Linked DNA regions of Oceanispirochaeta sp. M1. The main gene of each other region encodes a partner of the protein of the gene in region 2 in a complex. Links are inferred from orthologs where the notes say so. Each region holds a gene or a part of one and is shown on either strand. Other genes may lie near its edges. The genes, in order: dnaG and dnaB.

Evidence for each region.
Region 1: the proteins of dnaB (region 2) and dnaG are in contact, whole or in part, in a crystal structure (PDB 2R6A), measured with the Geobacillus stearothermophilus proteins. The link is inferred for Oceanispirochaeta sp. M1 from one-to-one orthologs. Residues at the interface, in WP_033016901.1 of Geobacillus stearothermophilus: Ser13, Glu15, Ala16, Gln18, Glu91, Leu92, Asp94, Ala95, Val96, Pro97, Thr98, Ala99, Ala100, Asn101, Tyr104, Tyr105, Ile108; in WP_049624496.1 of Geobacillus stearothermophilus: Lys456, Leu457, Leu458, Pro459, Ala460, Asn463, Ala464, Leu467, Leu535, Leu536, Ile537, Ala538, Gln544, Glu545, Asp548, Tyr549, His552.

The regions. Positions count from the first base shown.
Region 1 is NZ_QQPQ01000012.1:146,094-148,951, forward strand. It holds dnaG (DNA primase), read right to left. Parts: upstream 2,392-2,858; coding sequence 610-2,391; downstream 1-609. Other genes in the region: rpoD (RNA polymerase sigma factor RpoD), read right to left, coding at 1-610; mltG (endolytic transglycosylase MltG), read right to left, coding at 2,395-2,858. UniProt on the Escherichia coli protein: RNA polymerase that catalyzes the synthesis of short RNA molecules used as primers for DNA polymerase during DNA replication.
Region 2 is NZ_QQPQ01000023.1:30,789-43,605, reverse strand. What follows is about bases 5,191-8,151. They hold dnaB (replicative DNA helicase), read left to right. Parts: upstream 5,191-5,981; coding sequence 5,982-7,322; downstream 7,323-8,151. Other genes in these bases: DV872_RS16320 (WD40 repeat domain-containing protein), read right to left, coding at 7,709-8,151; DV872_RS16325 (late competence development ComFB family protein), read left to right, coding at 7,331-7,630; rplI (50S ribosomal protein L9), read left to right, coding at 5,357-5,968; DV872_RS16340 (hypothetical protein), read left to right, coding at 5,191-5,352. Outside these bases: DV872_RS16375 (diphosphate--fructose-6-phosphate 1-phosphotransferase), read left to right, coding at 1-670; DV872_RS16370 (PIG-L deacetylase family protein), read left to right, coding at 689-1,465; DV872_RS16365 (SIS domain-containing protein), read left to right, coding at 1,495-2,511; DV872_RS16360 (hypothetical protein), read right to left, coding at 2,582-3,034; rpsF (30S ribosomal protein S6), read left to right, coding at 3,180-3,461; DV872_RS16350 (single-stranded DNA-binding protein), read left to right, coding at 3,474-3,959; rpsR (30S ribosomal protein S18), read left to right, coding at 4,034-4,375; more of DV872_RS16340, read left to right, coding at 4,390-5,190; more of DV872_RS16320, read right to left, coding at 8,152-9,841; RIP metalloprotease RseP, read right to left, coding at 9,845-11,194; dxr (1-deoxy-D-xylulose-5-phosphate reductoisomerase), read right to left, coding at 11,191-12,321; DV872_RS16305 (phosphatidate cytidylyltransferase), read right to left, coding at 12,335-12,817. UniProt on the Escherichia coli protein: The main replicative DNA helicase, it participates in initiation and elongation during chromosome replication. Travels ahead of the DNA replisome, separating dsDNA into templates for DNA synthesis.

The DNA.
Region 1 (2,858 bases), on a different replicon or contig from region 2:
ATTCCGGAATTATCATTCCTGAGGTCTTGAGGATATTCTTAATTATTTCCTCACCCTCTTCCATCTGTTTGGAGAGTTCTACTTCCTGCAGGGCAGTCAGAAGATTTTCCTTACCTATCTCTCTTAAATAGAGGCGAATAGGATCATCTATGGAAGAATCCTTTTCATTGAAAACAAGTTTCCTTGAATCCTTTTTTTTGCTGGGTAATACTTCAGCTTCCAAATCGGGATCTTCATCGAGTTCAAGTTCTTCTTCGTCTATAATTCCATCGCCATCCGCATGCTCGACAGATTTTCCAGTGTCCGCATCATCAGCAATTACCGATGCACCCGCATCAACTATGATTGGAGTATCATCCAGATCATCCAAATCAACTAAATCATCCTCCAGATCTTCTTCCAGATCTTCTTCAGGATTTTCAAGAACGGGTCCATCTTCAAGTATATTTATTTTCATTTCTTCTAAAAGAGAAATAACAGCTTCGATTTTTTCCGAATTCACAATGTCATCGGGAAGCAGTTCATTCATCTCGCTGTAAGTGAGACTTTTTTTAGTTTTTACATACTCTAGTAATTTACTTATTGCGGGGTCAGTTTTAATCTCTGACATTATTCCCTCACCTTCAATTCTTCTATTTCTTTATCCAGATTCTGTTTTTCTATTATCAATTCATTCACCAATTCCCAGGAGCTGTCTTCCTTTGATACCTGACTCATGATACGGTTGATTTCTCTGCTTCTATTCTGCAGATTTCTCCTTCTTAATAAAAGGAGCGTTTTGTCTATCAACTCACTCGTATTTTCATCCAGTTCTCCAGTAGAAATCTTTTCCATGATTATTCTTTTAACAGAATCATCAGAAATTCCGGCTAATAAACTTTCGGTGCTGCTCTCATTATTTTTTTCACAATCAATAAGGACGTTGTATAAAAGTATGGCCCTCTCATCCTGAAAGTCAAATTCACCTGTGTACTGCTTTACAATTTCTGCAAATTCCCGATGAAGAGCCGCTGTCATAACCAGTAGCAGTTCATCTGTCATCTTTTGCTCCTGAATTCGAGGTTGTGGTTTATTCACTACTTTCCTGGAAAAATTGCTCCTCTGTCGGTTAAGCTCAAATAGAAGCGATTTGCTTTCTATTCCAAGTTTTTCCGCCAAGGTACCAAGACATAAATCCCTCTTAATTTCAGATGCAATTGATTCAATATATGGAAATAATTCTTTTACTGCCTGTTCCTTGCCCTCCGGTGTAGAGATGTCATAAGACACCATTGCCAAATCTAACAGATATTCGAATAGATTTACAGGGGATTTTAACATTTTTTTTAATGTTTCTGCCCCTTCCTTTTCAAGAATTTCTGCAGGATCGCTTTTTTCAGGTAATTTTATGACCTTTACCGGCAATTCCAGACGCTCAAATACTATACCGGCCTTATATGTTGCCTTCTGACCCGCACTATCGCTGTCAAATAGAATGAAACCCTGATCGCTGTATCTTTTAAGAAGCCGGGACTGATCATCCGTAAAGGCAGTTCCCAGGGGAGCCATGGCAGACTCAATTCCGGCCTGATGAAGAGCAACTACATCTACATTTCCTTCGCAGAGGTAAAAGGTCTTGGATTTTCTTAGTTCATCACGGCTCTGCCAAAGTCCGTAGAGGAGTTTGCTTTTGTTGTAAAGAGCCGTCTCCGGAGAGTTGATGTATTTGGGTGCCTTGGGATCATTCTTCTTCATGGTTCTGCCGCTGAAGGCGACAACTTCTCCTCTGTTCGAGAATATTGGAAACATGAGTCTGTCCGAGAATAGTGACCAGGAGGCATATTTTTTAGAGAAAAGTCCTGAACTTGCCAGAAAATCATCCGAATAGTTTCTATTTTTAAGAAAGCTGTAGAGCCATTTAGGATCATCCGGGGCATATCCAAGCTGGAAGCGTTCGATAGTGTCCTTATGAATTCCACGGTCTGCAAGATACTGTCTGACAGGAGCTGCCTGATCATTGTTCATCAGGATATAATGAAAGCTGCCTGAAGCTCTTTTATACAGATCCTTGAGAGAGTTTCTCTGAATGACTTCTTCCTGAGATTCTGCAGCATCTTCAGGAAGAGGAACTCCTGCCTTTTCAGCTGCAAAGCGTACTGCCTCAATAAAGCTGAGACCTTCCACTTCCATGATGAAGTTAAAGAGGCTGCCTCCTTTGTGGCAGCCAAAGCAATAGTACATGCCCTGCTCCGGTCTTACTGAGAAGGAAGGTGTCTTTTCATTATGAAAGGGGCAACAACCCCAGTAGCGGTCACCCTTGCGTTTTAGAGTTGAGTATTCTCCTACGATACCGAGAATATCAGTTTTTTCCTTGATCTCTTCGATCAACAGCTCAGGTATTCTCATGGACATACCCTATTTACTCCTGAATCCCTGGATATAGGAGTGCCTGGCTGTGTTGTGGTCTGCGAGGTTGCTGGTAAATGTGTGTGTGCCTAACATGGAGTCTTTAACGACAAAAAAAAGATAATCTGTCTGTGCAGGATTAAATGCAGCAGACAGGGCAGTTATTCCGGGATTTGAAATTGGTGCCGGAGGAAGATCATTGTTGAGGTATGTATTGAATGCTGAAGGAATCTCGAGGTCTCTGAAAAAGATCCTTTCGGGATGCTCCTTTCCCTGTTCTTCTGTTATTACGTATATAACGGTGGCACAGGACTGAAGGGGCATTCCAATCTTCATCCTGTTATTAAAGACAGAGGCTATCAGAGCTGCTTCTTCTTCCACCCTGTACTCTTTCTCTATAATGGATGCAAGGATCAGCTTCTCCTGCAGTTTTTCATCTGACAGATCCACATAGAATGGGAATATACTGTCCA
Region 2 (12,817 bases):
GACAATCGGAAGAGATGCCGGATGGCTGGCTGCATCTACCGCCATGGCCAGAAAAAAGGAAGGGGATGCACCTCATCTTATCTACTGTCCTGAAATTCCCCTTGATCCTGATAAAATGATTGAAGATGCCAAGGCCTGTGTTGAAAAATACGGCTGGGTATCGGTTGTTGTGAGTGAAGGTCTTCTTTATAAAGATGGAACTCCTGTGAGTGCTGCCGAATCAAAGGATAAGTTCAATAACACCGAGTTCGGTGCTATGGGCGGTGCAAGTGTGGCTCTCAATGTACATAAAATTCTCTCTAAAGCCCTGGATAATGCCAGGGGGGAATTCCAGATAACAGAATCTCTTATTATGAGCGCCTTTGACAGGGCCGAAGCAGAAGACCTTGACTTTGCCTTTGCCTGTGGTGAAGAGGCGGTCAGGCTGGCAGCATCGGGTACCTCAGGGGTTATGGTGACCATTGAAAGGGATGAAAATGATAAATTTACACTCGGCCAGGCAGCTCTCTCTGATGTTGCTGTCAGAGCCAGGGCAATGCCCCGTGATTTTATCAATGAACGTGGCAATGATGTCAGCGAAAAGTTTATGAGCTATATAAGGCCGCTTATCTCGGATCTTCCTGAGTTTGTGGCATTGGAGAAGAAATTTATAAAGGCCCCTGAGGCCTGATATTCAAAGGAGAAAGTGATGACAGATTTTAATAAAAATGTACTAGTTGTACAGGCTCATCCCGATGACGCAGAAGCCTGGTGCGGCGGAACCATAAGACTTCTCATAGATGCAGGGTATAAAATCTCCATTGTCACAATGACTGCCGGAGGGATGGGCGGTATGAGCGGTGACGAAGAAGAGACAATCCGCATCAGAAAGGAAGAAGCTAAAAAAGCGGCGGATGTAGTCAATGCCGACTATTACTGTCTGGATCAGCGGGATGGATATGTTTTTGATAATGAAGATATCAGGATCAAGATGGTGGATATCATCCGGAAGGTTGAGGCAGGGATAATTATCACTCATATTTCCAATGATTATCATCCTGATCACCGGGCAACATCGCTAATATGTGATGCCGCAGCCATAGTGTCAGCTCTCCCCAATGTCCCTTCAAAAGAGAAGCCTCTGCCTGTGACACCATTGCTGTATCACAGTGCTCCCATGAGCCTCTCTGATCCCCTTGGCTTTCCCATACCCGATCCTCACTTCTTTATAGATATCAGCTCGGTAATTGATACTAAACTTGAGATGCTGGGATGCCATCTCTCACAGATGGATCTGATGAAACATATGCATAAAATTGATGATTTTTTTGGAGAAATGAAAAAATTCTCTGCGGAACTCGGTCAGATGGTGGGAGTGGAATACGCCGAATGTTTCTGGCAGCACCTTGGCGGCGGATTTCAGAAAGATCCCCTGATTCAGGAAGTTTTAAAATCAAATTTAATTACAAAACCCTCAAGCCTGTAATGCAGCCTTGATCATATAAGGAAATAAGAATGAATAATAACGAAAAATATCAGAAATTTGCACTGTGCCGTGAAATGCTTGAAACACCACGGGTCATCAGGGAGTTTGATATTCCCAATCTTGATGTCTATGTGGATGATGTAAAGGCCAGCAATGAGGTCCTTCTGACAGGAGAGGGCTCCAGCCGTATTTTCCCGGCGAAAAGAGCCATTTCCCAGTCACTGATGAAGGGTGAATCCACCAGGTTTATCACCGAAGGTTCCACACAGGCCATGGATTATGATCTGAAAAATAAAACTGTTTTCGGATCATCCAACTCAGGAAGAACCAAGGAGCTGATCAGGCTCTTTGATAAGCTGAAAAAAGCCGGACATACCGGTCTCTACGGTGTCACAGCCTCTGAAGATTCAACACTTGAGAGTTACTGCAAATCCACCTTTGTTCTGAACTGCGGCGGAGAAGACGCAGTAGCGGCCACAAAAAGTGTTGCCGAACAGGCTCTTTTTTACGATGCGGTTCGTGCCGGTCTTAAAGGAGAGGATCTAAAGGATCTTGCCGGAGTTGCTGATGCTGTGGAAAAAGCACTGACACTGGAAATTGATCCTGAAGTTACGAAGCTTATCGCCGGTGCCGGCATGATCTATTTTGCAGGCAGGAATACGGGTGTCGCAGAAGAACTGACTCTTAAAACAAACGAAATTACCCGAAAGAAATCTGATTTTCTCGAGGGTACATATGCCGCTCACGGTATTGAAGAGGTTATGAATTCAGATGACGTACTGATTGTAGTAGATCCCTTTGAAGAGGAAGAGGAAAAATTCATTAAATGTCTGACAGACGCTGTGGGGGTCAAAATTATCTCAATAGCTGCGCGTAAGACATCTTTTACCCACTCTGTGGTTATACCGGATGCCGGTGATTTCCAGGATTACGTAGAACTTGCAGCCGGATGGAATCTGTTGGTAGAAACGGGGTTGGAACTTGGAATTGATCTGGATACACCTGTGAGAGCAAGAAAAGTCGGAAACGAATATACTCCTGCCTGATAATTAACAGCCTATAACACAAGGGCTGGTCTCAAACACAAATATGCATAACATGTGGTCAGGGGGGAGCTCAGTCTTCCCCCTGCTGCATTAATAACTCGTACTCACTTGATGAGAGACTTGAATTGTCCTCTGTTGAATTTCGAAGGTTTTCACTGATTTCCCGGCGTATGGATTGTACATCCTCCAGATGTAAAGCCATTTTCCGTTTCAGTTCGGGAAACCTCTCCCTGTCTTTTTCAGAAAAAAAACCTTTTTTTTCCTCTGCAAACTCGATTAGAGCCGCCAGTTTGGTTTTCAGTTTCTGAATTGAAAAGAGAAAGTCGTTCCGTCTTATCAGATAAGGATTCTCTTTGAGCAGGGTATAATGTCTGTTTAATACGGTATCAACGGCAAAAATTTGCTGTACTATCCTCGATGCGAAGAACTCGCTGTCGATAGATAGTTTCAGGCCGTTCTGGATATTTGTAATTTCAGTATGCAGGTAAAATAGATTATCTTCATAATGAACCTTCTCGCTCATCTTTCACTCCGATACAATATTGTGTATTATATGTGTCGGCAAGATGGGCATTTAGCTTGACATCAATTAGCTCTTATGTTATTTTTCCACAGCCTCTTTATTTGCTCGGTATGAGCAAATCATTAATGTCCGTAAGGAGGATAGAATGAGATCCTATGAATTTACAGCAGTTTTCCGCGTAAAGGAAGACAACTATGCAACCGGTCTGAAAAATGTTAAAGCCATTTTTGAAAAGAACGGAGTTACCATTACTTCAGAAGAAGATATGGGTGACAGATTGCTTGCTTATCCCGTTACAAAAGAAGAGCGTGGTCATTACCACCTGTTCAATATTGACGCCGATCCCGCAGGAATCCTTAAGATTGAAGATGCTCTCAAGTTAGAGACATCTCTTCTCAAGTATCTTTTTGTAAAAAAAGAGAAATAATAAGGAGTTCCCATGGCAGAAGATTTAAATCGCGTTATTCTAGTCGGTAGACTTACAAGAGATGCAGAACTCCAGTACACAAATACAGGATGGGCCATTGCTAAAATGGGCATGGCCGTTAATCGTAGACGGAAACAGGGTGATCAATGGGTTGATGAGGCCAACTTTTTTGATGTTACTCTGTTCGGTAAACGAGCGGAATCTTTAAGTCAGTACCTTAGCAAAGGAACGCAGCTTGCTGTTGAAGGTCAGCTCCGGCAGGAACGCTGGGAGCAGGACGGCATGAAGCGTAGCAAAGTCACAATCGAAGCCACAAATATTCAGCTTCTGGGTAGCAGAAGCGACAGGGGGCAGATGGGAGATAATTCCCATCAGAACAACCAGGGAACGCCACCCCCGAAAAATTCTCAACCTTTTGAGTCATACAATAAGCCTGAACAGAATAATTCAGTGCCACCGGCTCAGAAAGAACGCTTTGAGGATGATATTCCATTTTAAGTCCCTCGGCCCTGAGCCGTGGAAGAGAATGACTATGAGATGGAAAGTAAAATTGATGTACGAAGGAGAAAAACATGTCTGAAGATACACAGAATGCAGCAGCACCTGCTACACAGGGAAATACTGCAGATGCCAGACCTGCTGGTCCCAGAACCGGTGGAGACAGAAGCGGTGGAGACAGAGGTTCGGGTATGAGACCCAGAAGAACTTTTTACAAGAAAAAAGTATGTAAGTTTTGTAAGAATGGATTGGAAGTTGATTACAAAAAACCCGATTCACTGCGTCGTTTCGTAACAGAAAGAGGAAAGATTCTTCCTAGAAGAATCACTGGAACCTGTGCAAAACACCAGAGAATGCTGACAACAGAAGTTAAGAGATCAAGAGCACTGGCTCTTCTTCCTTACGTTTCTAAATAATCAGGAACTTTTTTTTGGAAACCGGTCAGATCAGAAAAATTACAGGAATATCCCTGACAACAGCTGTGCTGTATAATCTAGGGATACTGTCACCTTTTTTTGCCGTTCCACTGCAGTTTTCTGCAAGGGACAGCAATAGGTCACGTTTTCTGAGTTCATCCCTGTTTTCAGTGATTCTGATTCTTGCCTTCAGGGCAATGATTCTGAGGCCTCTCGGGGCATTGGGATTTTTATATGTAGACGGATTCATCCTGTTTCTAGTAGTTTCAGGACTCTATATCTGTAATTTTGAATTGAAGGGAATAACTCTTCCGGTCCGAATTGCTTTTGTTACAGCAGGAACTGCTGTCTTAAGCATGCTTCTTCTGCCTTTTGCAGGTGGATTAAAAGATCAGATTATTCTTTCTTTGAACCAGATCCTGAGTATCAGCAATGAGCTGAATCTCACGGCATCCGGTCTTGAGGGAGATAGTTTGATGAACGGAGAAACGTTGTTCCTTATATTTCAGGATATGGTTGGAAGTTTCGGACTTGTCTGGTACTTCTTTTTCATTGCTTTCTCCCTTTGGTTGGGACAGAGTTTAATGAAACGCAGAAATGGAACGGATTCTGATACAGAAACAGAAGGCTGGGAACTTCCGGAAGTCTGGGTTTGGTTTCTTTTCGTACCACTGACGCTATATCTTGTTGATAGGCTGATGGAAGTACGGGGAATCGATCTGCTGGGGAGAGTGCCTTCCTATGGGGTCAGCAATATTGTTCTGATCACCGCAGGCTGTTATGCAGTTCGCGGACTTGGGATAATAAAGCGTTTGATGAATAAAAAAGGATTATCTGTTCAGATGCAGCGTATACTGCTGATGACTACAGGTTTTCTGATTGTTATGCCGGGTGTTAATCTGGCCTTATTGATATTGATTGCAGGGCTCGGTGTATCCGAACTCTGGGTAAATTACAGAATATTTGACAAGGAGTAAATCCATGAAGATTATATTAAATCAGGATATTTCCAGCCTTGGTGAAGAAGGTGATGTAAAAGTCGTAACTGACGGTTATGCCAGAAACTTTCTTATCCCCAAGAAACTGGCCGTACCTTTTAACAAAGCCAATCTGAACATGTTTGAACAGAAAAAAATGGCTATTGAAAAAAGAAAAGATACAAAAAGAAAAGATGCCATGGGTATCAAAGAGCGTCTGGCTAAAGAAGTTCTGAACATCTCTATGCCTGCCGGTGATAAAGGAAAGCTTTTCGGTGCTGTTACAGCTGCTACAATCGTAGAAGAGCTCAGCAAGATTGGTCTTACTGTTGAAAAGAAGAAAGTTGAAATTGATGGTAATTCCATCAAAGTTACAGGTAATTCTACAGTAAAAATCAAACTTTACGGTGGTGAAACTGCCGAACTGAAAGTTGTCATCGAAGGTGTCCAGGTTGAAGGTTCTAAACCCGAAGCTAAACCTAAGGCTAAAGTAGAAGTTAAAGCTTCTACTGAAGAAGCTGTTGCTGAAGTAGCTGTTGCTGAAGAAGCTGTTGCTGAAGAAGCTGTTGCTGAAGAAGCCGCTCCCGAAGTATCTGCCGAAGAATCTGTCGAATAAATTCAAGGAACATATGGAATCAGTTTCCCTGAAAGATAAAGTGCCTCCGTATAATGAAGATGCAGAATCTGCTGTACTGGGGGCACTCTTAATAAATTTCAACCTCGATGCTCTGGATATTGTACGTATGTATCTGGGAGTCGGGGATTTTTTCAGAACAGGAAATCAGCATATTTTCAATGCTATTGAACAGCTTGAAAAAAAAGGCAGTGGTGTTGACCTTCTGACATTAATTGAAGAGCTTAAGTCTGAGGCTCTTCTGGAAAGAGCAGGAGGCGCTGCCTATGTCAGCGGTCTCACATCCTCAGTACCCACTACAGCAAATATTGAATACTATTCAAAAATAGTCCGGGAATGCAGCATTCGCCGCAGGCTCCTGACAATTTCTGCAGAAATTCACGCACAGGCACATGATGAATCTAAAGATACTTCCGAGATACTTGAGGAAGTTGAGCGACAGGTATTTGATATCAACGATCAAAGATCAGTTGATTCCATACAGTCTGCCGGCGATGTAATAAAAGAAGCCATATTCGCCATCGAACAGCGTTATTCTCAAAAAGGTGATTTCACTGGTGTACCTTCCGGATTTGATGATCTGGATGCCATGACTACGGGATTCCAAAAATCAGAAATGATTGTTATCGGAGCCCGTCCTTCGGTAGGTAAAACAGCTTTTGCATTGACCGTTGCCGCCAATATCGCCATAAAACAGAAAATTAACTGTGGCTTTTTTACACTGGAAATGACAACACTGTCGGTTATGCAGAGACTCCTGTCCCTGCAGGCTAACATTAATTCAAATAAAATCAGAACCGGACTGCTTAAACCTTCAGACTTCAACAGTCTGACTGATGCAGCCAGCAGCATCTATGATGCCCCCCTCTGGATAGACGATACTCCCAATATGAAGCTTCTGGACCTGAGAGCCCAGGCGCGTCGAATGGTCAGTAAATTTGATGTGAAAATTATATTTGTTGACTATCTTGGACTCATTACATTTGAAGATAAAAGAATCCCGCGGCATGAACAGATGGCCGAGGTCAGCCGGTCTCTCAAGGCACTTGCCCGTGAACTGGATATTCCTATAGTTGCATTGTCCCAGGTAGGACGTCAGACCGAAGGTAAGGCCCCCGGCCTGGCAGACCTCCGTGAATCAGGTGCAATTGAGCAGGATGCCGATGTGGTTATGTTCCTCCATAGAGAGAGAGGGATTGACAGTCATGAAGGAACACCTGAAAATATAGAGACAGAACTGATCATTGCCAAGCAGAGAAATGGTCCCGTCGGTGTTGTTAAAATGGCTTTTATACCCCATTTTACCAAGTTTGTTCCTCTGGCACACAGTAATTAGGAGTTTGAATGACTTTTATTGAAAATTATAATCTTGATGAGATTAAAAATGAAGTTAAAGATGTTGCTTACAATGAGCTTGAGAAGCAGCTTTCTTCTATTTCTGATGATGACATCTGTAAATGTACAGACTGTGTACAGGATATGGCATGTTATACCCTTAATCAGATAAAACCACGTTATACTGTTTCACTTCTTGGCAGTCTTTTTACCAAAGCGGAGACAGAAGTCCTTATAAAGGATATTGAGACAGTTGTGTCTATGGCTATTGAAAAAATAAGCCAGAATCCATTGCACAGTAAATCCTGATAATTTCAATTGAGATAATAAAACCCCGCCGGTAAACAGCGGGGTTTTTTTTGCCTTAACGTCTAAGGCTTATGGGTTTCAGGATTCCGGAGCTGCTAAAGTTTTAATACTGAAGCTGCTCCCCACCGATCGTCCAGTAGTCGTGGAAAAGCTGTTAATCTTTGAAGCCGCCGCTCTGTCGCTTATGACCGGTTTGGAACCTGTTGCCGCATTGATGGATATCCAGTTTTCATCACTCAGCAGGTAATAATCCAGAATTTTTATCCCTTTCTGAGGATCAAAGAGGGTCAGAGATCCGTCACTGTTAATGATATAGAGAACCGACTGATGATAAAACATATTTTCAATATTTCTATCATAACTCCAGGTCCGTCTCTGAGTCCCCCTGATTTTTATAATATCCCGACCCGTAATACTTCCATAGAGTGTGGGAGTATAGGAGGATGAATCTACAGTTAATATTGAATTGATCCATTCTCCCTTCTTACTGTAGATGGTAGTGACTTCAGAAGGGTTCTCTTTTTGATGACTTCTGATCTCTGTTGAAATTGTACCGTCTTCTTTCAGTTTAAGGCCCGCTGTATAGATGCTGTTGCCCCTCTCAGGACTTAATATGTTGTAAATGAGGAAACGGTTATCATCAAAGGGTGTAATCTCTCCTGTGTCCAGCTGAACTGTCAAAAGGGGATTCTTACTTGTTTTCATCAGTGATTTGCCGGCCAACAATGTGGAATCATCAAGGAAATTCAGACTAACCATTCCAAGAGCCGAGAACCCGAATTCTCTAATTCCTGTCTGAAGATTGCTTAAAGTGGCCTCTCCAGTGCTCTCCAGAGCAAGAACCTGACTGTTTCTGACCTTAACCTGATCCAGAGCCGCGGAGTAACTGTTATTTTCTCCAATAATTTCATTGTTCTCCGGATCGTAGAGAACATATCCCTTACCATTATTTTCACTGGACCATATAAGAAGTTTCCCATCTTCATAACTCTCTAATTTAGAGTTACCCATAATGGGATTCTTCATGGAAGCCATACTCAGGTCATTCAGACGGTTCGTACTGTATGTTCCACTGGCCCCGAAAAACTTACTCTCAAGAGTATAAAGATCATTTTCGCTGAGTATATAGAGTGTGTCTCCGTTGAATTCAATATCCTGTATATGTGCCAGCTCATTTTTCTTGTAGACAATGGGACTGAAAGTAGTCTTATCAAGCTCCCAGATATTACCTGAAGCATCTGATAAAAAGACCCTGTTATTTATGGTTTCTATGGCTCTGAATCTGTCTGTTATTCTGAAAAAACCTGTATCGGCAGTCATGTCTTCAAGTGTTCTGTTTGCATTGTTAAGATAATTTTCCGAAGCAATTGGAGAGAAAAACGCACCTTTGGTGGAGCTGTGACTGATTCGGAGTCTTCCGCTTTCAGACTGCTTTACTACAGAAAGGACACCTCTGTTCTGGTCAATGGAGAAAGAGAGCATATTTTCCACAGTCATTGCATCTTTGACATCTCCGCTGAGGCGGTCAATCATGAAGATTGAGTTTTCTTTACGTGCAAGAATATAACGTTTTCCTTCGGTCTGAAGTACCTGTATATCACTTAAATCTTCCATGGTGGGAGCTTCATTCTTAAGAGAGGATGTACGGATGTCAAAATATCTGAAGTATCCGGAGTTGCTGTAGGTCATGATAGTAGATTCTGTAGAACCGATATAACCATAGCTGAAGAGACCGCTCAATCTTTTCAGATATGAGTATTCACGGCCGGACTGACTGTCATATAAAACAATACTCGGATTTCCTACACGAGCAAGGAAAAGAAATTTTCCCTTTCCTGAATAATCAAACTGAATAGGACGAGTTGAGAGTGTTTTGGTAAATAGATTTTTGCCTGTTTTCCAATTCCATACCGAGAGAGCGCTGTAACCCGGTCTGTTGACAAGAATTGCCAGCTCAGTTTTTTCCGGATGAAGCTTCAGTTCAATACTGCCGTATAGACCCGTATCCAGTTGATATTCAAGTTTGTCACTTTCAAGATCCCAGATATTTACCAATCCTGAATCATCGGCGGATATCAGTGAGTTTGACTGATTGTGATAGTGTAGAGCAGTTACCGATTTATTATGCCCTGAATCAATTATCATTCTCTGTGCGGGAAGCAGAGAAGCACTAAGCATAAAAAGCAGTATGGTAATTTTTAATTTTTTCATTAATCAGTTCCTTGAAAAAAAGAGTATGTCATTCATGGTTGCAAAAATTATCAGTGCAAATACTATCATCGTACCCAGCATCTGGTATCTATAGAGTACCGCTGGATTAGGTTTTCTTTTAAACAGGCCTTCTACAAGAAACAGAAGTATCTGACCGCCGTCAAGGACAGGAATGGGAAGAAGGTTCATTATAAACAGGGCAATATTAATCAAAGCAATAAAGCGGAAGAAGCTCAGCAGCCCCTCTCCGATACCGGCTTTGAATCCTGAGAATGCCAGATCTCCGGTCATATAGGTGATCCTCAGGGGGCCGGAAACGGCTGACTGAAGATTGATACCCTTGAATAGAAGTGCAAGTCCCTTAACAGAGTTTCTAGTTGATTCCCAGGCTTCCAGGGCTCCATTTTTAAATGATGAGATGAGTTTGAATGCCGGTGTCCGGTATGTCAGGTAATCAAACTTGATTCCACCCAGGCCTAATTCCATCCCACCGGACATATCCAGGGTAATTCTCTGATTATTCCGCAAAATGGTCATGGTCTGAACAAGCTCTCCCTCTTTAAGTGAGGCAGAAACATCCAGGGCATGAGAAACGGGTCTTGAATTGACCGCCAGTATTCTGTCTCCGGCCATGGCACCGTAGTCCCTGAGAAGTGATTCATCACTGAACTCACGGATTACAGCATCGATCCAGGGATAAATCCCCATATAACCGGCACCGCTCTCCTTATTTAGTTCGGGAGTGACATCGATGTTCATTAGTTTTGAGTCTCTTTTAACTGTAAGGGTAATGGCCTCATCAGGATTGACGACAATCATCCTCTGGAGCTGATCAAAGCGCTCAATTTCTTTACCATTGATTGCAGTAATCAGATCTCCGCTCTGCAGTTCGGCCTGATCAGCGGGGTAGTCACTGCGTTGAGTATACTCAGAGGCAAGGACAATACGAGACGGGTAAAAGTGGATGTTATAACCTATGAAACTGATTACGAAGAAGATAATCCCCGCAAAAATCAGGTTCATAAACGGACCGCTGAGAGACACAATGATTCTCTTCCACCAGCTGGCGGCATACATATCACCTTCGTCGGTATCAATGGTTTTTGCTTTGCTCTCCCAGGCCTGTATCATTGCCTGTTCACCCTGCATCTTGCAGTATCCTCCGAGGGGGAAGAGAGAAATCCTGAATTCCGTATCTTTCCACATCCTTGAATAGAGAACCTTACCCCAACCGACGGAGAAGGCCTCAACCTTGATGCCTGAAAGTTTGGCGGCTATAAAATGTCCGGCCTCATGGACTACCACTACAATGGATAATCCAACCAGACCGAATAGAATCTTCATTATGGTCATATCGTTATTTTCCTGACAAATTTTTCTGCCGTGTTTCGTGCTTTTCTATCACTTGCTAGAATTTCTTCTACAGTGTTGTATTTATTGCTCCAGTCTTTCTGGAGGGTATGCTCGGTAACTTCGGCAATTGATTTATATTTAATTCTGTCTCCCAGAAATGCATCTACCGCAATCTCGTTGGCAGCGTTATAGGCAATAGAGTATGATTTTCTAAGGTCTGCACATTCAAAGGCATACTTCAGCATGGGGAATTTCCTGAAATCCGGTTCCTGGAACTCAAGTGTTTTACCTGCAAGATCCAGATAGGCCCAGGGAACTTCTTTCATAACTGGATAAAAAAGTGCATTCTGAATAGGAAGTCTCATGTCAGGTGCTGAAATCTGCGCATAAAGGGCCAGGTCTTTAGTTCTGATCAGGGAATGAACATAACTTTGGGGATGTATGAGAACTTTAATTCTGTCTACATCAAAATCAAAAAGCTGTTGTGCTTCTATAACCTCGAGACCCTTATTGGCCATGGTTGCCGAATCAATTGTAATTTTCGGACCCATATCCCATGTCGGGTGAGCCAGAGCATCCTTCTTGGTTATTGAATCAAAGTCATCAATCTCTCTGTTCCGGAAGGGACCGCCTGAGGCAGTCAGTATAATCTCAGATATGGTTGCAGCCTTTCTATTCTCAAGGAGATAGAATATTGCCGAATGTTCAGAATCTACAGGCAGGAGCCTGCAGCGGTGAACTGAAGCAAGGTGTTTGATAAGGGGTCCTGCAAGTACCATGGACTCCTTGTTGGCCAGTGCCAGATCAATACCGCATTTCAGTGTCTGAACCGAGGGCATCAGTCCACTGGCACCGACAATGCCGTTAACTACAATATCTGCATCAGAATCTTTTATCAGATCAAGAATGCCCTGAGATCCGTGATATTTTATTTTCTCACTGCCGGGTTTCTTAGCGCTGAGACAGAGACTTGCATCAGGGTAATCAGCTGCGTCTTTGAGAAGCTTCTGCTCATTGCTGTGTCCCTGAAGACCGACAAGCCGGAATTCTTCGTGATGGGAACGTATTATTTCAAGGGTACTCTGACCGATTGAGCCGGTCGATCCCAGTATCAGTACTCGTTTCATGTTTTAACCTGATCTATAGGGTAGTGAATTGCAGGAAGTAATAGAAAATCGGTGCAGTCAGTAAAAGAGAATCAATAGAGTCCAGGAGTCCGCCCCTGCCCATTATGATATTGCCTGAGTCTTTGACCCCTGCAGATCTTTTAATACCCGATTCAATAAGATCTCCAAGGATGGTTGTCACTCCGGCAATTACACCGAGAACAATAACGGTCCATAAAGGTCCCTGCATTATATTAGGAAAAATAAACCAGCTGCTGATGGTTACAACAAGTGAGGCAAAAATTCCGCCTCCGAAACCGATAAGGCTTTTATTCGGGCTTACAGCAAAAATTCCTCTTTTGGAGTTCTTACCGAAGAAGACACCCATAAACCATGCAAAGGAGTCGTTGAAATAAACCATAAGCATAAAAATTATCAGTATAAAACTGGCAGATTCAAATCCTGAAAAGCGAATTATGTAGGTAAGGAAATATCCGGGATAAAATAAGCTTAGCAA